4 regions of the Cobetia sp. UCD-24C genome follow, and region 3 is predicted to be linked to each of the others. Evidence: predicted binding sites of a transcription regulator. Region 3 holds the regulator's gene; each other region holds the start of a gene.
What was found. The regulator FNR, encoded in region 3, switches genes on or off when oxygen is low (the NO sensors DNR and NnrR bind a similar motif). The targets are predictions, from matches to a motif close to TTGATNTANATCAA.

Region 1: the regulator FNR is predicted to act here: its motif matches at 3,407-3,420, upstream of adhP (alcohol dehydrogenase AdhP).
Region 2: the regulator FNR is predicted to act here: its motif matches at 1,754-1,767, upstream of AOG28_RS13580 (OmpW/AlkL family protein).
Region 4: the regulator FNR is predicted to act here: its motif matches at 2,282-2,295, upstream of clpB (ATP-dependent chaperone ClpB).

What each region holds. Positions count from the first base shown of each region.
Region 1 covers NZ_LJTD01000002.1:358,643-364,399, forward strand. The annotation lists gene AOG28_RS03785 (Nramp family divalent metal transporter) at 1-493, shown strand, start outside; gene AOG28_RS03790 (response regulator) at 591-1,394, opposite strand; gene exaC (acetaldehyde dehydrogenase ExaC) at 1,789-3,309, shown strand; gene adhP (alcohol dehydrogenase AdhP) at 3,654-4,682, shown strand; gene AOG28_RS03805 (pyridoxamine 5'-phosphate oxidase family protein) at 4,856-5,347, opposite strand; gene AOG28_RS03810 (CreA family protein) at 5,509-5,757, opposite strand, start outside.
Region 2 covers NZ_LJTD01000009.1:107,739-113,495, forward strand. The annotation lists gene AOG28_RS13570 (lipopolysaccharide kinase InaA family protein) at 1-578, shown strand, start outside; gene AOG28_RS13575 (OmpW/AlkL family protein) at 940-1,533, shown strand; gene AOG28_RS13580 (OmpW/AlkL family protein) at 1,881-2,621, shown strand; gene AOG28_RS13585 (DMT family transporter) at 2,767-3,771, opposite strand; gene AOG28_RS13590 (aminotransferase-like domain-containing protein) at 3,928-5,634, shown strand; gene AOG28_RS13595 (carboxylate/amino acid/amine transporter) at 5,674-5,757, opposite strand, start outside.
Region 3 covers NZ_LJTD01000002.1:118,919-124,675, reverse strand. The annotation lists gene AOG28_RS02870 (cbb3-type cytochrome c oxidase subunit I) at 1-282, shown strand, start outside; gene AOG28_RS02865 (cbb3-type cytochrome c oxidase subunit II) at 279-896, shown strand; gene AOG28_RS02860 (hypothetical protein) at 922-1,200, shown strand; gene fnr (fumarate/nitrate reduction transcriptional regulator Fnr) at 1,489-2,238, shown strand; gene AOG28_RS02850 (fatty acid cis/trans isomerase) at 2,473-4,971, opposite strand; gene bufA2 (BufA2 family periplasmic bufferin-type metallophore) at 5,242-5,508, shown strand; gene bufB (MNIO family bufferin maturase) at 5,728-5,757, shown strand, end outside.
Region 4 covers NZ_LJTD01000011.1:98,677-104,433, reverse strand. The annotation lists gene clpB (ATP-dependent chaperone ClpB) at 1-2,138, opposite strand, end outside; gene pgeF (peptidoglycan editing factor PgeF) at 2,433-3,209, opposite strand; gene rluD (23S rRNA pseudouridine(1911/1915/1917) synthase RluD) at 3,249-4,202, opposite strand; gene AOG28_RS14765 (outer membrane protein assembly factor BamD) at 4,297-5,100, shown strand; gene AOG28_RS14760 (NAD+ synthase) at 5,227-5,757, opposite strand, start outside.

The DNA of each region.
Region 1 (5,757 bases), 240 kb from region 3:
GATCAACATGGCGATGCTGGTGCTGGCCGCCAAGGTCTTCCACGGCAACGGCGAGACCGGCGTGGCCTCCATCACCGAGAGCTACAAGCTGCTGTCACCGCTGATGGGCCAGGATGCGGCGAGTCTCATCTTCGGCTTCACGCTGCTGCTGGCGGGGCTGTCCTCGTCCATCGTCGGCACCCTGTCCGGTCAGGTGGTGATGCAGGGCTTCGTCAACTTCCGCATTCCGATGTGGCTGCGCCGCGTGATCACCATGGCACCGGCCATCGCCATTATCCTGATGGAGCTGCCGGAGCAGCAGGTGCTGGTCGCAAGCCAGGTGGTACTCAGCTTCGGGATTCCCTTCGCACTGGTGCCGCTGTTGATGTTCACCGCCAACCGCCGCCTGATGGAAGACCTGGTCAATCGTCACTGGGTGACAGCCATCGGGGTGCTGGTCGCGGCGATCATCATCCTGCTCAATGGCTATGTGCTGGTCGGCGAGCTGATGTAGGCCCCGCACTCTCTGTTCTATGCTCCAGGCCCTATGGCCTTGGTGAGTTCCAAAAGGCCTGCTGGTGGCAGGCCCTCGCAACGCCCCGCTGTGTGCCTCATTCGTGAGCGCCCCGGCGGGGCGTTGCGCGTTGTGGGGCGGCAGGGGGCGCGCTCGCGCCAGACACGGCAGGCAGGGAGTGGCTGGCCAGCAGGATCGCCTGTACCCGGCTGGCGACCCCCAGCTTGTGCAGGATGGCGGAGACATGCGATTTGACGGTGGTTTCCGCCACGCCCAGCTGCCAGGCGATCATCTTGTTGGATTCGCCCAGCACCATGCGCTCCAGCACGCCGCGCTGCTTGGTGGTGAGGGTCTGCCAGCGCTGCGCGAATTCCGCCTCGCTGAGGCTCGGCGCGAGTTGAGGCGCTGGCGGTGGCACTGGTGCTGAGGCCGATGCCGAGGCTGATGAAGAAGCCGCCTGGCTCGCCAGCGCCGGGCGCGGGGCGGCGCGCATCAAGCGGGCGGGCACATAGACCTCACCGGCCAGCATGCGCGCAAGCGCCTCGCGCAATACCTCCGCCGAGCTCGACTTGGAGAGATAGCCCACCGCGCCGAGTGCCAAGGCTTCCAGCACCGTCTCGCGCGCCTCGTGGGCGGAGAGAATCGCCACCGGTAGCCAGTCTGCCTCCTGGCGCAAACGCGCCAGGCCTTCCAGGCCGTGGCTGTCGGGCAGGTCGAGATCCAGCAGCAGCAGGTCGAGGCTATCGGCATGCGCGTCGATGAGGCTGAGCGTCTCGGCGAGACTGGCGGCCTGCAGCAGCTCGTAGGGCGGCGCCGAGTCATCGGAGACGCTCAGACTCAGGGTACGACTGATGGCATCACGGAACAGCGGATGGTCATCCGCGATCAACAGACGGTACATGGAGGCTCCTGGCCGGTGGCGGGCGATATCCTGAGCATAACGTCATGGCGTGGTGTCGTGCCTTGCGGCCTTCGCGGTATGGCGGCGTTCGTTTCTCCTTCCTTTTCTCCTCCCAAGGGATGAGACGGTCTCCGCCCATGGGGGCATGTCGCGATTGGCGTCGGTGGTCAAGACTGTGAGAGTCGCCTGATCAAGTACCGCTTGATGGATCGGGCAGCGGGTCAGCGCCAACGGCGCCACTGCAGAAGGGCCAACACAGGCGTTTCGCTGACACGACAACGACTTTTCAGCAACGACAACGACTTTTCAGTAACGACAACGACTGCGCAGCAACGACAACAACAGGCCGTCGATCACGAGCGCCACTCGTGAATCCGGCCAACAGGAGTTCGCCATGATCTACGCCTCCCCGGGCAGCGCCGATGCGCTGGTCACGTTCAAGGATATCTACGGCAACTATATCGGCGGTCGCTTCGTCGAGCCGGTGAAGGGTGAGTACTTCGACAATGTCAGCCCGGTGACGGGCGAGGCCTTCTGCCGTATCCCGCGTTCGAGTGCGGAGGATATCGACCTCGCGCTGGACGCCGCCCACAAGGCAGCCGCTGCCTGGGGCAAGACCTCGGTGCAGGAGCGCTCCAACATCCTGCTCAAGATCGCGGATCGCATCGAGCAGAACCTCGAGATGCTGGCCGTCGCCGAGACCTGGGACAACGGCAAGGCGGTGCGCGAGACGCTCAACGCCGATATTCCGCTGGCGGCGGACCACTTCCGTTACTTCGCCGGTTGCCTGCGCTCTCAGGAAGGCACCGCGGCGGACATCGATGCCAATACCGTCTCCTATCACTTCCATGAGCCGCTGGGCGTGGTCGGTCAGATCATCCCGTGGAACTTCCCGATCCTGATGGCGGCCTGGAAGCTCGGCCCGGCGCTGGCGGCCGGCAACTGCGTGGTGCTCAAGCCGGCGGAACAGACCCCGGCCTCGATTCTGGTGCTCGCGGAGCTGGTCGGTGACCTGCTGCCGGCGGGCGTGCTCAATATCGTCAACGGCTACGGGGCCGAGGCCGGTCAGGCGCTGGCCACCAGCAAGCGCATCGCCAAGATCGCCTTCACCGGCTCCACTCCCGTGGGCTCGCACATTCTCAAGTGCGCCGCCGACAGCATCATCCCCTCCACGGTGGAGCTGGGCGGCAAGTCGCCCAACATCTACTTCGCCGACATCATGAATGCCGAACCCGAGTTCATCGACAAGGCCGCCGAAGGCCTGGTGCTGGCGTTCTTCAATCAGGGCGAGGTGTGCACCTGCCCGTCACGCGCCCTGATCCAGGAAAGCATCTACGACGACTTCATGGCCCGGGTGATGGAGCGCGTGAAGACCATCAAGCGCGGCAACCCGCTGGACACCGACGTACAGGTCGGCGCCCAGGCCTCCCGCGAGCAGTTCGACAAGATCATGTCCTACATGGATGTCGCTCGCGAGGAAGGCGCCGAGGTGCTCACCGGCGGCAGCAGCGAGCAGCTGGAGAACGAGCTGGCCAACGGCTATTACATCCAGCCGACCCTGCTCAAGGGCAACAACTCGATGCGTGTCTTCCAGGAGGAGATCTTCGGGCCGGTGGTGGCCGTCACCACCTTCCGTGACGAGGCCGAGGCGCTGGCCATCGCCAATGACACCGAATTCGGTCTCGGCGCCGGTGTCTGGAGCCGCGACATGAACGTCGCCTTCCGCATGGGTCGTGGTATCCAGGCCGGCCGCGTGTGGACCAACTGCTACCACCAGTATCCCGCCCATGCCGCCTTCGGTGGCTACAAGAAATCCGGTGTCGGTCGCGAGACCCACAAGATGGCACTGGAGCACTACCAGCAGACCAAGAACCTGCTGGTCAGCTACGACATCAATCCGCTCGGCTTCTTCTAGGCCTGGCTGGCAGCGCCACCGCGACTGGTGGTGCTGCACGCCTCCCGCGATTCTTGCTTGAGAAAATGACATCGATGCCCGCGCCAGATCCGATTGCTTGATCTGGCGCAGGGCAGGGAGCGCTGCGTCCGGTTTCAATGGAGGGGCAAGCTTTGCACTGGTCTGAGCGCAGGCTCGGGCGCTGGAAAAACGCTGGCCTGGGCGCTGGCGCATGCAGGCGCAAGCCCACACTCTCCGCCGCAACTCTCCGCCGCAACTCTCCGCCGCAACTCTGCTGGTTCGTCTGTCTTGAATGTCCGTCTTTCTTGAATGTTCGTCAGTCTTCAATGGATGAGGAGTCCATCATGGATAGCAGCATGAAAGCCGCCGTGGTACGTGAATTCGGTGCACCGCTGGTGATCGAGGAGGTCGCAGTGCCGCGACCGGGGCGTGGCGAGATTCTGGTCGAGGTCGCCGCCTCCGGGGTCTGTCATACCGACCTGCACGCCGCGCAAGGCGACTGGCCGGTGAAACCCAATCCGCCGTTCATTCCCGGCCATGAAGGCGTCGGCACCATCGCCGCGGTGGGCGAGGGCGTTACCCACATCAAGGAAGGCGACCGTGTCGGGGTGCCCTGGCTCTACTCGGCCTGCGGCCACTGCGAGCATTGCCTGGGCGGCTGGGAGACGCTGTGCGAGAGCCAGCAGAATACCGGCTATTCGGTGAATGGCGGCTTTGCCCAGTTCACGCTGGCGGACGCCGGCTACGTCGGCCGCCTGCCGGACAGCGTGGGCTTCGTGGAGATCGCGCCGGTGCTGTGCGCCGGGGTCACGGTCTACAAGGGCCTCAAGATGACCGACACCCGCCCCGGACAGTGGGTGGTGATCTCGGGCATCGGCGGGCTGGGACACATGGCGGTGCAGTATGCACGCGCCATGGGCCTGAACGTGGCGGCGGTGGATGTGGATGATGCCAAGCTGGAACTGGCCCGCCGTCTGGGCGCGACCGTGACCGTCAATGCCATGAAGGAAGACCCGGCGAGCGTCATCAAGCGCGACATCGGCGGCGCACATGGGGCGCTGGTGACGGCGGTATCGCCCAAGGCCTTCGATCAGGCCCAGAACATGCTGCGCCGTGGCGGCACCCTGGTGCTCAACGGCCTGCCGCCGGGCGACTTCCCGCTGCCGATCTTCTCCACCGTGCTCAATGGCATCACGGTGCGTGGCTCCATCGTCGGCACGCGTCAGGACCTGCAGGAGGCGCTGGACTTCGCCGCGGAAGGCAAGGTCGCCGCCACCGTGCAGACAGGCAGGCTGGAGGACATCAACGACATCTTCGGACGCATGATCGACGGCAAGATCGAGGGGCGCATCGTGCTCGACATGAAGGCCTGAGGCGTTCGTTGGCCTGAATCCTCACCACCGATGACAGGCCTGCTGGAAACGGCAGGCTGCCAGACACGACAACGCCAGCCCTCGGGCTGGCGTTGTCGTGTCTGGCATGGCCGTGCGCGTTGACTCTCACGCGGCACTGCAAAGAGCTCTCCATGACGAGCTCGGGCTTCTGCTTACACCGTGCCGAATTTCTCGTTCTCGCCCATGTCCGGGGTGTGGTCCTTGTCGAGGTTGGCGCGCGCCACCTCGTAGAGCTGGTAGGCCTTGCTCTCCTTGGCCTTCCAGTGCTCGCCGGATTGCACCGAGATCTCCAGCAGGGTGACGTCGGGGTCATCCTTGCCTTCCGGGAACCAGGCGGCCACGAACGGATTCCAGAACTTGTCGATCAGGCCCTGATCGCGGTGCAGGTTGGCATGACCGCTCAGCGACACGTAGACGCCATCATCCTGATCGGAAAAGCTCAGGCAGACCTCGCTGTCCTTCTTGGCCTCAAACACCTTCTCGGCGCTGGCGCGGGTGAAGAACCACAGGGTGCCGTCGTAGTCATCCTGCACCAGATGCATCGGGCGGGCGTGGGGCATGCCATCGCCTTGCGTCACCAACATGCCGACCTTCACATCCTTGATCAGCTTCCAGATCTTCTGCTTGTGCTCCGGGCTCGACATCGTGTGTCACTCCTTTGCGTCATGCGAATGAAAATCCGGCTGGCTAGCCGTTGCACAAGACCTTGGAGCGACAGCCCACAACTTCAAGGGATGATGGTGAAGCTTTCGCTTGATGAGTCAGCACTTGATGAGTCGGTGCTTGATTCAGACGCTCGGGCGACTCACTGCGCTGACGGTGCCTGCCAGGCGTCGCTGCCCCACAGCGGCACGCTGCTCAGCGCATGCTTGAAGCTGCCGCTGGTTTCCTTGGTGCTGTAGGCGATATAGAGCAGGCTCTGGGAGTCGCGATCCAGAATGCGGCGAATCTTGAGGCTCTTGAGCAGCACGCTCTTGGACTTGCGATAGACCTCCTCGCCACTCTTGGAGGTATCGATGTCGGCGATCATCTCCGCCGTGATCGGGCCGGTCTG
Region 2 (5,757 bases), on a different contig from region 3:
GCCGCAGCCTGGCGCGCCCACTGGGCGAACCGACCTTCTCTCGCGAATGGCGTGCCATCCGCCACTATCACGCGCTGGGAATACCGGCAGTGGACGCCGGCTGGTACGGCGAGCGGCGCGCAGGCCGGGAATGGCGCGCCATCCTGATCACCTTCGATCTCGCCGGGCGCGATGATCTGGACCACTGGCATGAACGCTGGGCGGAACTCGATGCCGGCATGCGCTCTCAGGTCATCACCGCCAGCGCCCGCCTCGTGCGCGAGATTCATCAGGCTGGCCTGATGCATGGCTGCCTGTTCCCCAAGCACCTCTTCCTCAGTCGCCCGCCGAGTGAGTCGCCGGCCAGCACCTGGCAGATGGACGCCGTCATCATCGACCTCGAGAAGACGCGCCGCTTCGTGCTGCGCCGCCACGAGTGCCTGCGCGATCTCTACGTGCTGTGGCGCCGCCTGAAGGGCTGGCAGCACGATGAATGGCGACAATTTCTTGCCGTCTATCGCGATGCGGATGCGCAGAGCGCCGAGGTCAGTCAGTGGCTGAAAGAGCTGGAAGCACGCGCCGCACGCAAGCGTCGCTGAGCCTGCAGAGGCCGGCGACGATCTTTGGCGTAGTGAGTACTAACCTCGCGCACGGCATGCGACCAAGGTCTTGGTCACCTTGCGCGAGGATGAATGGGGATGTCGCTCGAATGCGTCATCACAAGTCTCACTCGTGAGACATTAAACTTCCCTGAAATAATCGGTAACATCCGCTAACAAGACGCCTAATAAGTTTTCAAACAACGTTCTAAAAAAATGCTTGCCAAACAGAACGCTGTTTTTTATAGTTCGCAGCGTCCCCTGATCGACGCAGCCACGCAGAGCACACGGCCCAAGCCGTAGGGTAGCGAGGCACTGCTGACAGGCAGCTCACGAAGCCAAGCTTCAAGGAGAACTACACATGAAAGCTATCAAGATCCTGACCGCTACTGTTATCGCCGGCACCATGGCAATGGGCGCACAATCCGCCATGGCATATGGCAAGGGTGACATCTTCCTGCGCGGTGGCGTTGCCAAGGTCGACGGCAAGAGCAACAACGGCAACGGTCTGATCGCCAAGGACGAGTCTGGCTTCGCCGGTTCCGTGGGCTACATGTTCCACGACAACCTGGCTATCGCCCTGCAGTCCACTGAAGAATTCAGCACTGACTGGGAAAACAGCGCCGGTGGTTTCGATCAGATGCCGATCAACCTGATGCTGCAGTACTACCCGCTGGGCGGTACTGAAGCCCGCGTCCAGCCGTACGCTGGTGTCGGCCTGAACTACACCCACTTCTCCGGTGAGTCTGCCGGTGGCCAGAGCATGGACATCGACGACAGCTACGGCGCCGCTGCCGAGCTGGGTGTGGACCTCAAGATCACCGAAGCCTGGGCCGTCAACGGCTTCGCTCGTTACGCCGACGTCAAGGCCGATACCAAGATTGCCGGTCAGGACGTGAACGACACCGAGCTGGACCCGGTCACTGTCGGTGCCGGTGTCACCTACCGCTTCTAAGTTCTTGCACGAGGCGTGAACATGCCTCCAGCGAGTACCTGGCAAGCCGTGTGATGCCGCATCATTCACTAAAGCGTCAGCGATGGAGCTCGGCAACGCCGAGCCGTCCAGGCGCCAGATGGGCATCACACACAAACGCCGCAGACCTTCGGGTCTGCGGCGTTTTCGTTGTGGGCAGCCAACGGCCACATGGCCTATCTTCAGCGGCGCGGCGCAGAAATTGACCTGGATCAACCACGCCCCTGACCGAGCAAGAACGCCCGTAAACTCTTGCCCCAGATCAAATTTCTCGAAATTCGGCTACCTAGAATGAGGGCATTGTTTCCCGCCATCCTTCAGGAGCCATCATGTCCGACGTCGTCACTCGCTCAGCCTCCCTCCCCGCGCACCTGACTTCGCGTAGCCCGCGCTCTGCAGCACGCCCGTGGCAGATTCTGGCACTGGCAGGCCTCACCAGCCTCGCGACTCTCGGCGCCACACCGGCCATGGCCGCCGAGTCGCTGAATGCCAACTCTCACAGCTCTCTCAGCTCTCTCAACTACGGCGCCGGGCAGTTCTGGACGCGTGCGGGTGTCGCCAAGGTCTCGCCGAAGAGTGACAACGGTAGCATCGATGCCATCGGTGCCGACGTGGATGTCGATGATGACAGTGCCTTTGCCTTCACTCTCGGCTATCGCTTCACCGACACCTTCGGTATCGAGCTGCTGGCGGCGCAGGATTTCGACCACGACATCTCGCTCAATGGCCAGAAAGCCGGTTCCGTCGATCACCTGCCGCCGACCCTGACACTGCAGTACTACCCGCTTGGCGGACGTGAATCGCGCATCCAGCCGTACATCGGCGCGGGCGTCAATTACACCCACTTCTCCGACGAAACCCTCGACGATGGCACCAAACTCGAGATGGATGACAGCTGGGGCGCGGCCGCACAGATCGGCGTCGATCTGGTGATCAACGAGCACTGGGCGGCCAACGTCGCCGCCTGGTATCTGGATATCGATTCCTATGTCACCGTGGCGGGCAGCGTCAACGACAAGGTCGAGATCGACCCCATCGTGACCATGGCCGGGATCAGCTATCGCTTCTGATCAGCCACTTCCTGGCTAGCGCTTCTGACTGGCCAGAAACGACAACGCCCCGCCAGCCCATCTCGGGCCGGCGAGGCGTTGTGCTTTGTACTTGGTGCGTTGTGCGTTGTGCGTTGTGCGTTGTGAGTTGTGCGCTCGGCACGCCTCAGCGCGGGGCGGCCTGCCCGCTGTTCGTTGCCGAAACCTTGGAAGTTGCTGAAGCTGTTGAGGCTGAGGGCGCTGAGGGAGTTGAAGTTGAAGGCGAAGGCGGCGTGGCGTCCTCCGCCGGCGCCTTGCTCACCTTGCCCGGACGCGGGCGGTCCAGCACCAGTCCCAGCACCACCAGTGCCGCACCCGCCACCATCAGCGAAGTCCACTGTTCATCGAACAGCCACCATGCCATCAGCGCGGCGCACGGCGGCACCAGGAAGAAGGTGCGCGCGACCTGATGGGCCTCGCCCCGCTCCAGCATCAGCATCAGCAGCCAGATGGCACCGACCGAGATGGCGATCACCAGCCAGGCCATGGTCAGCAGCAGACGCGGCGTGGGGTCAAAGGCAAAGCTGCCGACACTGGTCGCGGCGACGACGAATACCGCGCCCGCACCGAGATACTGGAACATCAGCCCCTCGACCAGCCCCATGCGCCCGGAGACCCGCTTCTGCCACAGCGTCGAGCTGGACACGCCGATCAGCGCCACCAGGCACCAGACGAGCCCGATCAGCGGCCACTCCAGGGTGCCCGCGCCATCCTTGGCAAGCCCTGCCCCCAGCACCAGACTGACGCCAATGGCGCCACAGCCAAGCCCCGCCCACTGCTTGGCGCCCAGCCGCACGCCGAACAACGGCAGTGACAAGGCCGCCGTCACTAGTGGATGCAGGCTGACCAGCAGTGCCGTCAGCCCCGCCGGCAGCCCCGCCTTGACCGCCGCGAACACGCCGCCCAGGTAGGCGCCATGCAACAGCATGCCAATGCCCATCTGCGCCAGACGGTCATTGCGCCGCCCCCACTGACGCGGCTTGCGGCGCAGCCATAGAATCAACCCCAGCACCGGCAGCACCAGCAGGCTGCGCACCAGCAGCAAGGTGAAGGGTTCAGCGTCCAGGGTACCGAAGCGCGCGGCGATGAAGCCGCTGGCGAACAGAAACACGAAGCAAAGTGGCATCCACATCACGCAGACTCCAGCGAGAGAAATGACAAGCGGTCGGCCCGGGGGCAGGTGCAGGACGTGCACCGACGGGACCACGACATGAGCCTTCAGCTTGCCGCGAACCCTCAAGGGGGCACAAGATACAGATAATCACCATTTCAAGGGGTACAGACAGGCATGTCATCCGCCGAGCACGCTTCGTCCGCCAGCCGCCCTTCGCTTGCAGGCCCCGCCAGCAACTCAACCACCAGCTCAATCGCCAGCTCAGGCGCCACAGCCGCGACGCTGCCGCGCTATCAGCAGCTGGTCGAGCGGCTCAAGGCCCAGATGGCGACGGGCAAACTGAGCGCGGGGCAGCGTCTGCCTTCGCTCAGGCGGCAGGCGGCGCAGTCGGGGCTCGGCCTCAACAGCGTGATTCGTGCCTATGGCGAGCTGGAGGCGGCGGGCCTGATCATCGCCGAACCGCGTGCCGGCTATCGGGTCGCGCCATCGACGCAGGCTGCTCACGATACGAATGACCTGAATGGCGGCTCACAGACCAGCCCGGCTTCATCTCGTCACCCCGGCGAATCGCAGCACGGGCAGCGGGAGTCACATCACAGGCCACGTGCCATCACCACGCTCACCATCAGTGACCCGGCCTGGCAGGCGATGGCGAATGCCAGTGATCCGCGCCTGGCGCCGTTGGGTGCCGCTCACCCGGAGCTGGACGCCCCCGCCGTGCGTCGCCTGTATCGTCTGGCGCGCACTCAGCTCGGGGCGCATGCCCAGCATCCCAGCGCCTATGCCCTGCCGCCGGGCTCGAATGCGCTGCGCACCGCCATCGCCCAGCACCTCAGCCACCACGGCCATCCCTGTGACAGCGATGCCCTGTTGATCAGCCAAGGGGCGCAGCATGGCATGTCACTGCTGCTCGGCCAGCTGCGTGCCGCCAAGGGCCGCTGTCGGGTCGGCGTCGAAGCGCCGGGCTATTTCGGTATCGTGGCCGCCATCGAAGCCCAGGGCCATCAGGCGATCGCCATTCCTGCCCGCGCGCACCAGGGACTGGATGTCGAGGCGCTCGAGCGCCTGCTCGAACGTCATGATGACAAGACGCCCGCCCTGACGCTGGATGCGCTGATCGTGACCGCGGATGGCCACAATCCCCTGGGCGGACAGCTGAGCACGTCAGATCGCCACCGCCTGCTGGCACTGGCGGCCCGCCACGCCATCCTGCTGGTCGAGAACACCACCTTTGCCGAGCTGAGCTTCGATACCCGCCAGCCGTGGCTGGCCGACCTCGCCCACCGCCATGCCGACAGGCCGATGCCTGCGCTGATCAGTCTCGGATCATTTTCCAAGACGCTGGACCCCCGCACCCGCTGCGGCTGGCTGTGGCTGTCACGGCCCGAGCAGGATTCACCACTGGGGCTGCAGGCGATGATTCGGGCGCGCTGGGCCAATGGCATGGGCGACATGCCATGGATGCATGCCGCCCTGAGCGAACTGATCACCAGCGGGGATTACGGTCGACACGTACAGCGCATGCGACGCTGCTATGCGAGGCGCCTGGAGCGTCTGCGCGCGCACCTGAGCGCAGCGCTGGGTGACAGCGTCTGGCTGCCGCCACCGAGCGGCGGCTATCTGCAATGGTGTGGCCTGCCAAGCCTTGAGGCGCGCCAGCTTGAGCAGTTGCATCAGGACCTGCTGAACGCAGGCATCGCCACCCTGCCCGGCAGCCTGTTCAATGCCGAACAGTCCGGCCTGCGCCTCAATGCGGCCCAGCTCGGCGAGGAAGTGACGCAGAGCGCTGCGCGGCCCTCTGACACGGCTCCCCGCCAGCAGGACATACTGGCGCGCCTCACCGCTCACCTGCAAAAAGCCCTCGCACAGGGCGAGGGCTGATTGAGGTGCGATGTCTGGATTTGCTTATGGCACAGACTTTCAGGCAATGCGCAGCGCCTGCTCGCGGCGACGCGCCCACATCTGGTTGATCACCAGTGCCGCCACGATGACCGCCCCACCCAG
Region 3 (5,757 bases):
GATGACGGCAGGCCGCTATACACCTTGAGCGAGGTGCTGGAAGCGGCCCGCATGCCGATGATGATCTCGCTGGGCGGGCTCGCCTGCTGGGCGCTCGGCTTGCTGCTGATGCTTCTCAACGTGACGCGCACCCTGGCTGATCAAAAGAGCGAACGCCAAGCCGCTCACGAGCGCCAGCGCCTGAGCTCCGGCTCACGCAAGGCATCATCAGAACCTGCCAGGCACTCTGCGCCCCCCTCTACCACGCCCCCTGCCACATCCTCGGGAGGGCACTACGCATGAGACATGTCCTGCTCGAACGTCACGCCGGCCTGATGACGGCACTATGTCTGCTCACCATGAGCCTCGGCGCCCTCGCCCAGCTGGTGCCGCTCGGGGCTCACCCCAGCCTCGCCAGCGCACCCGAAGACCTCAAACCGCTGAGCGCCCTGGCGCTGGAGGGCCAGCGCATCTACCAACGCGAGGGTTGTCAGCAGTGCCACACACGCATGGTGCGCGATCTACCGGGCGACACGGCGCGACACGGCGATGCGACGATCGCTCGGGCGCGCTACTACGACCGCCCTTCGCTGTGGGGCGTAGAGCGCTGGGGGACGGATTTGAGCCAGCTGCCTGCGCAGCATGACGATGCCTGGCAGCGCCTGCACCTGAATGACCCGCGCAGCCAGGTGCCGGGCTCAGCGATGCCCGCCTACCCGTGGCTGTTCGAGCGGGCGTTGAGCGGCGAAGGCATCGCGGCCCGCATGCGAGCCCTGCAAGGCCTGGGCGCGCCCTACGCGGAAGACGAGATTCTCGCCGCCCCCAATGACGTGCGTGGCACTGCTGAAATCACGGCGCTGCTCGCCTACCTGCAGCAGGCCGCCCCCGCGAGCGACATCGCCAGCCGCGACCCATGACAGGACACCGCTCAGGAGACACGACATGAATCTGCTGGAGACAACTGGACTCCCCCTGTTCTGGAATCTCTGGGTGCTGGCCCTCACGCTGGGCAGCCTGGTGCTGTTCGCCATGCTGGCACTGGGCAGTCTTTCGCGCGCTACAAGCGGTGACAGCGACGAGCGCGAAGGCGATGGCCCCATGCAGGAACATCGCATCAATGGCGTACGTCAGCCTGACACACCAGCGCCACGTGCCTGGGGCATACTGGCACTGGCGACGCTGGCCGCCGCACTGATCCTGCTGCTCGGCGCAGCGGGCTGAGGCAGGTCGTCGCGGTATGGTCACGCGGGGCCAACCAGGCCTAAAGTTCACACACCTTGCAACGCCCATGGGTTGGGCAGGATAATGAATTAATAAAATCTAATATTATGGCGTCACGAAATTGCACTGCGCCAGCCGATGAGCGCTCAGACTCTGGCCGCTCGAATCACATCGGCTGAGCAGGGTAGCGGCGGGCGACAAGGCCCCGCCCCACCATTCGTTGCGCCTGAAAGACCCCTCCGCTGCCCTGCCCCAGGGGTAGCGGTGACATTCCTCAGGAGAGTCACCATGACGGCCAATGCACAGGCATCACACCGCTTGCGCGCCCATGAAGCCCGCTGCCAGACCTGTTCGCTGAGTTCACTGTGCCTGCCACTGGCACTGAACATGGAAGATATCGACCAGTTTGACGCCATCATCCGCCGTCGCGCGCCACTCAGAAAAGGAGAAGTGCTCTTCACCCAGGGCGATGCCTTCGATTGCGTCTTCACGGTGCGCTCCGGAAGTCTCAAGCAGATCACCAATGAAAACAGCGGCATGGAGCAGCTGACCGGCTTCTACCTGCCCAGCGAGCTGGCCGGGCTCGATGCCATCGACAGCAATTGCTATCCCGGCACCGCCGTGGCGCTGGAGACCACCACCGTCTGCGAGATTCCCTTCGACCGCCTCAATGCGCTCTCGGAGCAGATGCCGGAGCTGAGAACCCAGCTGTTCAAGAGCCTGAGCAAGGAGTTGCACGAAGATCGCCGCATGATGATGCTGCTGTCGCGCAAGACAGCCGATGAGCGACTGGCGAGCTTCCTGGTCAACCTGTCACAGCGCTTCCGTCGTCGTGGCTATTCGCCGTACAGCTTCCGCCTCTCGATGGCACGCGCCGATATCGGCAACTATCTGGGACTGGCCGTCGAAACCATCAGCCGTATCCTGACCCGCTTCCAGACCCAGGGGCTGGTCGACATTCGTGCCCGCGAGGTGCATATCCTGCATCTGGATGGCCTGATCGAACTGGCCGAAGGCGAGTGTCAGGGCGGTCGCTGATGACGCCTGCTGACAGCACATCACGCTGAGCGACACTGCGCTGATCCGCCGACATGGCGCCATGTCGGCACCACACAAGACAGAAGCCCGCCACGCAATTTGCGTGGCGGGCTTCTTCTTTCTGTCAGGCCAGTCGTCAGTCGTCCTGACAACCCTGACAGTCCTGACAACCCTGACAGTCCTGACAGTCCTGACAGTCCTGACAACAGGCCTTGTCTCGGCCTTCGCTGGCGATCAGCGGTTCTCGAGGCGGTTATAGTCCAGCAGGCCCGCTTCGACAGGGCGATCAGCATAGTTGGTGCGCAGCACGCTGTCGGAGAACTCCCAGAAGCGCGGATCAGTCCGGCGCACCCCGATATCGGCCTGCAGGGCGCGATAGTCCTCTTCGGTCTCGAGTGCCGCCACCCGCCCTGCCAGCCCCGTCAGGGTGTCAGGCGTCAGACGCCAGAAGGCATTCGGGTAATCGCCCGCCACGCCCCGCAAGACGTCGAGAGTGTCTTCCTCAGGACGGCGATTTTCCTCCTCATCGAACAGGCTGGTGATGTTGGCGTGGGCGGAATTGCGCAGCACGCTGTAAAGGCGCGGCGAGTCATCAGTGCCATCCTCCAGCGCGACGATCGTCACCTCCGGCATCAGGCTGGCCGAGACTCCCTGCACCGCAGCGAGGGCCTGCAGCTCATGTCGCACGTGCTCGTCCTCGACATTGCTCAGGCTGCGCTCATGACCGAGTTCCGGCGCGAGGCGCTCCTGCATGCGCCGCATCAGACCAAGGCGAGCCTGGTTCGGCGATGACAGCTCCTGCGGTGTCCAGACGATGCCACTGGGTGCATCGAACTGCGGCGGCTTCTTGAACAGCAGCTCGCCAAGCCCGGGGTTGACGTCGCGATACCAGCTGTCATGCACCGCCTGGCGCTCGCCCGCCGGCAACAGCACCAGCAGGTTGTTCTCACCTTCCATGCGCAGGAAGTCCATGTACAGACGGGTGACCAGCTGATGGCCGAGATTGCCATAGACATCGAAGCCGGCGACCAGCAGATAGTGGATGCGCTCCAGCATCGGGTAATCGATGATCCAGCCCGTCTTGGGCACGCCACCGACCAGCCCCTTCATCACCGCCGCATTGTCGAAGTGACGATAGATGGTCAGGGCCGCGTTGGGGTTGCGCCCCTGGCCGGGGCCGTCGGTCCAGCCGCTGCCGTCCCACAGCACTCGCTCATCCAGGCGCAGATCGCCATCGAGATAGGCCTGGGACATCAGGCGCTGCTTGGCCTTGAGGTAGGCGGTCTGCTTGCTCTCGAACTTGACCCAGGAGCTGATCGGCAACGCATTGCTGCTCTGCTCTGCGGGCAGGCTGAGATTCTTCCCTTCCTCGGCCAGGGTGCGTTCCACTTCCGGGTGGCTGAACATCTTCGGATCAGTGAAGCCGACCCAGAAGTGATCATTGATCACATCCACCGCGACCTGACCGCGACAGACCGGCCCCTTGATGAAGCCCATGATGGTGTTCTGCGACTCATCCAGCATGAAGCGATAGCGTGACTCGGCCGGAATGGCCTCGAAGGTCAGGAAAGGATTCGAGGCCGTCTTGAGGTCGTAATCCGGCAGGTCATCCACCGGGTAATCCGGCGCCAGGAACAGCGCCTGCCAGCGTTTGAAACGAGCATCATCGAGCGCATAGGGCAGATGATTCTTGGCCAGGACCGTCGCGCGCTCCTGCCACAGACGGTAATAGACCCGCGGGCGCCCGGCGTCATCGTGGGGCAGGCTCGCGCGCTCATCGGCGGTGTAGGAGGCATAGGGTGCATCGTAGGGGCGGCGCGTGGAGATGCGCTTGATCGGCTCGCCCGGCGGGGTGCTGGAACGCACCAGCTTGAAGAAGATCGGCCGTCCGTCCGCGCCCTTGATGCCCGGGAAATACACATGGCTCAGGAAGAGATGCTCGTAGATATAGCGATTCATCAGGCGCTGCTTGAGGCTGTCGCCATTGAAGAAGCGCTCGGCCTGCTCGATGTGCGGCATCAGCGCCTGGGGCAGCGGTGCCGGGCCCGTCATCGCACCACCCTTGGCCAGCCAGTTCACCAGCGTGCGGTGCTCTTCATCGCTGACCTGTGGCAGGGCGTAGGGCATGCCCCAGTCAGGATGGTCTTCGGCGAACTTGTCGTAGCCCTCCACGGGGGCACACACCTGACTGCGATTGAGCGACAGGTCGAAGCGGTCTTCCGGCAGCAGGCCATCTTCCGTCACCGGCAGCGGCGCCTTGCGCTTCTGGCTGAGCGCACGGAACAGCACACTGCCCTCCAGATTGGCGGCCGGAGAGTCGAAGCGCTCATTGAGCACCGGCGAGAAGTCCATGCTGCGCCACTGCTCGGTGGTGTCCGCGTCCTCGAACATGCGCGTCAGATTGGCCGCCAGCAGGCGCGTGCCATCGTAGACCGGCGCCGGATTCATGCCGCGATCGATCCCGGCGGCCGATGACATCTTGAGCTGACAGGGAGCGTCGTAGCAGCCATGACAGACCACGCAGCGCGTCTCGATCACCGGCTTGACCTCATCCTCCCACTGGCGCCCGGCAAGACTGTCGTGTGACACCACCCGCTCACGCGGTGACGCGGGGCCGAAACGCTCATCGAGCTGATGAATCGCGACGGCACTGCAGCCCCCCAACAGTAGAACGAGCACGATGCTCCAGCGCCAGCGCGGTATGCGCCACAGGCGTCGAAGTAGGTCCGGCATGGGGAACTCCAGCAAGAGGAAGGGATATCGGCAATCGGGCAGATGATGGCGAAAGCGTACCATAAGCAGGCTCACGAACTCGCCAGGACTGCCTTTCCAAGCATAGTGAACAATGATGTCAGATTTTTTCTGGCGCCTCCGCATCCAACCTTGTTTTGACGGCGTATGACTTAATGACCCGCCTGAACGAGCTGTCTGACGCTAGCGGGTACCACGATGTTCCTGATCCATAATTCAAAAAATATGGGCCCTGCCCGATAGGAAGCCATCATGACCATGAAGAAGACCGTTACTGCCGCTACCTTCGCTGCTGCTGCCGCCGCGCTGTTCTCCACTGCCGCTCTGACCTCACTGCCGGTGCACGCCGGTGACAATGCCGTGAAGTGCTCCGGCATCAACTCCTGCAAGGGCACCTCCGAATGCGCGACTGCCAACAGCGCCTGCAAGGGCCACAACGCCTGCAAGGGCCAGGGCTGGTCGTACACTGCCAGCGCTGAATCCTGTGTCGGCGAAGGTGGTACTGTCGTCGAGGGCTGATCCTCAGGCACGCAGAGGCGTCTGCCCTGGCAGGCGCCTCTGGCGAATACCCGACGGGAGGACGGCACACCGTCCTCCCGTTCCTGATTCTGGCTCTAGCTCTGGTTCTGGCTCTGTTTCTGTCCGGGAACCCTGGCGGGTGTCTTTCAGCTCTTCTGACTCGCCATCTGCCTCGCCCTTTTCCGCACCCTCTGCCTTCGCTCAGAAGAGGACTCACGCATGACGACAGCTGTCACCGCTCGCCTGCCC
Region 4 (5,757 bases), on a different contig from region 3:
TTGCGGAAGTCGACGGTACGCCCCTGACCATCGGTCAGGCGGCCATCTTCCAGCACCTGCAGCAGGATATTGAAGACATCCGGATGCGCCTTCTCGACCTCGTCGAGCAGCAGCACGGAGTACGGCTTGCGACGCACGGCCTCGGTCAGATAGCCGCCCTCTTCATAGCCGACATAGCCGGGAGGCGCGCCGATCAAGCGGGCCACGGAGTGCTTCTCCATGAACTCGGACATGTCGATGCGCACCATCGCCTCTTCGGTGTCGAACAGGAAGTTGGCCAGTGACTTGCAGAGCTCCGTCTTGCCGACACCGGTCGGGCCGAGGAACAGGAAGGAGCCGTTGGGACGGTTCGGGTCCGACAGCCCAGCGCGTGAGCGACGCACCGCATTGGACACCGCGATCACCGCCTCGTCCTGGCCGATCACCTTCTCGTGCAGCGCCTCTTCCATGCGCAGCAACTTGTCACGCTCGCCTTCGAGCATCTTGGCGACCGGAATGCCGGTCCAGCGCGAGACGACCTCGGCAATCTCCTCCTCGGTGACATTGGAGCGCAGCAGCACGTGGGCGGAGGTATCCGCCTCGCCTTCTCCTGCTTCGCTGATCTGCTTCTCGAGCCCCGGAATCACGCCGTACTGCAATTCCGACATGCGGCTGAGGTCACCGGCGCGGCGTGCCTGCTCCAGATCGATACGCGCCTGCTCCAGCTCGGCCTTGAACTGGGCCGCGCCCTGGATGCTGGACTTCTCGGCCTTCCAGACCTCATCGAGGTCGGCGTATTCCCGCTCCAGCTCCGAGATCTGGTCCTCAAGCGCGCCGAGGCGCTTGAGCGCCGCCTCGTCGGTTTCCTTCTTGAGCGCTTCACGCTCCATCTTGAGCTGGATCAGGCGGCGGTCGAGACGGTCCATCTCCTCCGGCTTGGAATCCAGCTCCATGCGGATGCGTGACGCGGCCTCATCGATCAGGTCGATCGCCTTGTCCGGCAGCTGACGGTCCGTGATGTAGCGCGAGGACAGCCGCGCGGCGGCAATGATGGCGCTGTCGGTGATGTCGACCCCGTGATGCACCTCGTAGCGCTCCTTCAGGCCACGCAGGATGGCGATGGTGTCTTCCTCGCTGGGCTGATCGACCTGCACCTTCTGGAAGCGGCGCTCCAGTGCGGCGTCCTTCTCGATGTACTGACGATACTCGTCAAGCGTGGTGGCACCGACACAATGCAGCTCGCCACGCGCCAGCGCCGGCTTGAGCATGTTGCCGGCATCCATCGCGCCTTCAGCCTTGCCCGCGCCGACCATGGTGTGCAGCTCGTCGATGAACAGGATGACCTGGCCTTCTTCCTGCGCCAGCTCCTTCAGCACCGACTTGAGGCGCTCCTCGAATTCGCCGCGGAACTTGGCCCCCGCCAGCAGCGAGCCCATGTCGAGAGACAGCACGCGCTTGTTCTTGAGGCCTTCCGGCACCTCGCCATTGACGATACGGCTGGCCAGCCCTTCGACGATGGCGGTCTTGCCGACGCCGGGCTCACCGATCAGCACCGGGTTGTTCTTGGTGCGACGCTGCAGCACCTGGATCGTGCGGCGAATTTCCTCATCGCGCCCGATCACCGGGTCGAGCTTGCCATCCCGCGCACGCTCGGTGAGATCCAGGGTGTACTTGTTGAGCGCTTCGCGATTGTTCTCGGCATCGGCATCGCCCACGGCTTCGCCACCGCGCAGCACATCGATGGCGGACGTCAGGGCGGGCTTCTTGATGCCCGAGGAGGTGAACAGCTTGCCCAGATCACCACCCAGCTCCAGCGCGGCCAGCAGCGCGAGCTCGGAGGCGATGAATTGATCGCCGCGCTTCTGCGCTTCGCGATCGGCCAGATTCAGAAGCTTGCCGAGGGCCTGCGAAGGCGCGACATTGCCGTCGAACTGGGACACGGTCGGCAGGTCATCCAGCTGGCGCTTGAGGCCGCTCATCAGGCTGGTGGCATCGCCGCCCGCCTTGTTGACCAGTGCCTTGAGACCGCCATCGCGGTCTTCCAGCAGAGCCAGCAGCAGATGCTGCGGGTGAATTTCATTGTGGCCTCGCCCGACGGCGAGCGACTGGGCATCCGCCAGAGCGTTCTGCAGCTTGCTGGTGAGTTTGTCGATGCGCATGGTGCCTTCTCCTGAGAGTCATGGCGGTACTCCTTTTCTCAGGAGCTTCGCCTGTAACATTTCGTATCTGACTCTCAAGATGGGGGCTGGCGCACGGCTTTCAAGGCAGGATTCGCCGCGCTGCAGCATGTTGTGGCATTTGCCTGATCCAGGTCAGATTCCCGCCGCCACGACGACGACCCGCCGCCCCCGCCGGCCATCATCTTTGCCACACACAGAAACGCCCCGCCAACCTGAGGCATCAGGTCAGCGGGGCGTTTGTGGGTACTGCATGCCAATGCGCTGATCAGCGCCTCAGCGCAGCCAGATCACCGTGGCGAGGCGTCCGGTCACGCCATCATCACGCCGGTGGGAATAGAATCGTGATTCAGAGGCGGTACAGAAGTGCCCGCCACTGACATGACCGACCCCGGCACGCTCGAGACGCAGGCGTGCCAGCTTGTAGAGATCACCCATGTAGTGACCGAGCCGGTAGGGGCTGGCCTCGAAAGCGTCATCGGCCTCAGGCAAGTCCGCGATGAAGGCATCACGCACCTCGGGGCCGACCTCGAACTGCGCATTGGAGATCGCCGGGCCCAGCCAGGCCATCAGCTCGCCGGGGTCATCACCGAGACGCTCGATGGTGGCTTCCAGCACGCCTTCGACCAGCCCGCGCCAACCCGCGTGTGCCACACCGACGCGCGTGCCCTGCCGATCACAGAACAGCACCGGCAGGCAGTCCGCCGTCATCACCACACAGGCCTGCCCGGTGCCGGTACTGATGCAGGCATCCGCCCGTGGCGGCGCATCCGGCCGGTCTTCGGCGTGGCAGACATCGAAGGCATCCACCACCTGAGTGCCGTGCACCTGATCCAGCCACGCCAGCGGACGGCCATCATCGACCTCCGCGGCGAGCAGCTCGCGCACCTGCGCCACCATCGCCGGGTCATCACCCACATGCAGCGCCGGATTGAAGCCGGCATACGGCCCCTGGCTGGGGCCGCTCTCACGCGTGGTCACGAAGGCCTGCACCGGGCTCGGCGCGGGCCAGTCCGGCAGTATCAGGGTCGGGCGTAGACTCTCGTCGTGCATAACCTCTCCTTGTGCGGCGTGTCGCGCGAGCCTGCCGCCTCAGCGAGCGATGTCTTCCTTGAGATAGTCGATCAGCACCAGCATGTCGCCCGGCATCTCGGCGCGGAATTCGACTTCCTTGCCCGTGATCGGGTGGATGAAGGCGAGACGACGGGCATGCAGTGCCTGACGCGGGAACTGACGCAGCAGCTCCTTGAGCGGGTCACTGGCCCCCGGCGGCAGCTTCAGACGCCCGCCGTAGACCGGGTCTCCGACCAGCGGATAGCGCTGGTGCGCCATGTGCACGCGAATCTGGTGGGTACGCCCGGTTTCCAGCTTGCAGCGGATATGGGTGTGACCCCGGAAACGCTCCACCACGCGGAAGTGGGTGACCGCCGGCTTGCCACTGTGAGTGACGGCCTGACGCTTGCGGTCCTTGGGGTGACGCCCGATGGGCGCATCCACGGTGGCACCGGAGGTCAGCACGCCCGTGACGACGGCATCATACTCGCGCGACACGGTACGGGCCTGCAGCTGCTCGACCAGGTCCGCCTGGGCGGTCAATGACTTGGCCACCACCATCAGGCCGCTGGTGTCCTTGTCGAGACGGTGCACGATGCCGGCACGCGGCATCATGGAATTGCCCGGACAATGATGCAGGATGGCGTTGAGCAGCGTGCCATCGTGATTACCCGCGCCCGGGTGCACGACCATGCCGTGCTCCTTGTTGATGACCAGCACGTCGTCGTCTTCATAGACGATCTCGAGCTCGATATCTTCCGGCTCGTGGCTGACTTCCTCTTCAAGCTCGGCGGTCAGGGCCAGACGTTCACCGCCATAGACCTTCTCGCGGGGTTTGACGGCGGCACCGTCGAGGGTCAGCGCACCGGTCTTGATCCAGTGCTTGAGACGCTCGCGGGAATAGTCGGAGAAGATCTCGGCGCAGGCCTGATCAAGGCGCATGCCAATCATCGCCTCCGGGATCCGCTCTTCGCGGTTGATGGTGTCTGCCATATTGCTCTCTGAGGCCGTTTCGCACGAAAGGGCCTTTGCTTTATAGTGAGTGCGGATCGGCGGATTCTAGCATGCCCGCCATGGATTGCCCGAGATGAGGAAACCGATGCGCGCCCTTCCCTTGACTGCCCTCGCCCTGGCCAGCACCTTGCTGGCTGGCTGTGCGTCCAACGAGCCGGCACCGGATCTTCAGGAGCAGGACCTGTATCGTCAGGCCCAGGTTTCCCTGGATACCAGCCGCTTCAACTCCGCTGTGCAACAACTTGAAGCCCTGGATACTCGCTTCCCGTTCGGCAGCTACGCCGAACAGTCGCAGCTGGAGCTGATCTACGCCTATTACCAGGTCGACAACTGGGAGGCGGCACGCGCCGCGGCCAGCCGTTTCATTCGCCTGCACCCCGATCACCCGCAGGTCGATTATGCCTACTACATGCGTGGACTGGCAGCGTACAGCGCGGGTCGTTTCAGCCTGGAATCCCTCGATCTGATCGATATTTCCAAGCGTGACCTGGGCGCGACACGCGATGCCTACGTCGACTTCGGTGAGCTGGTACGTCGCTTCCCCAACAGCACCTACGCGGCAGATTCCCGTCAGCGCATCATCTATCTGCGCAACGTACTGGCGCGCGGCGAGCTGCAGACAGCCGATTTCTACCTGCGCAAGCAGGCCTATCTGGCTGCCGTGAAGCGTGGCGAGTGGGTCATTGAGCACTACCCTAACACTCCTGCCACCCGCGATGCGCTGGCCGTGATGGTCGAGGGCTATCTGGGCCTCGGTCTGCGTGACCGTGCCAGCGAGACGCTCAAGGTGCTGATCCAGAATGATCCGGACAACGAACGTCTGGATGGTCGTACCTTCGAGCCGCGTTACGTGAAGGCTGACGACCTGACGGTCTGACGACCGGCAGGCGTCACCATCGAAAAGCCCGTGATCGATGATCACGGGCTTTTTCGTGCTGCCAGCATGGCCAGAATCGTTAGATTCAGGCGCTTTCAGCGTCTTGCGCAAAGAATCCGCAATCCGTCATTCGCCGGCTACCCAGCCATTGACGATCGGGTAGCGGCGGTCCCGCCCGAAGCCGCGTGGCGTGACGCGCACGCCTACCGGTGCCTGACGACGCTTGTACTCGGTACGGTCGACCAGACGCACCACGCGATAGACATCCTCTTCCTCGAAGCCTGAGCGGATGATCGCCTCGGCGCTCATGTCACCCTCGATATAGTGGGTGAGAATCGCATCCAGAGTGTCGTAGTCCGGCAGCGAATCGCTGTCGAGCTGGTCTTCGGCGAGCTCGGCGGACGGCGGGCGCGTGATGACGCGCTCCGGAATCGCCGGGCCCATGGTGTTGCGCCAGTTGGCGAGACGGAACACCCAGCTCTTGTAGACATCCTTGAGCGCGTTGTAGCCGCCGACCATGTCGCCGTAGAGCGTGGCGTAACCCACCGCCATCTCGCTCTTGTTGCCGGTGGTCAGCACCATCAGGCCCTTCTTGTTGGAGATGGCCATCAGCAGCACGCCACGGCACCGCGACTGCAGATTCTCCTCGGTGGTATC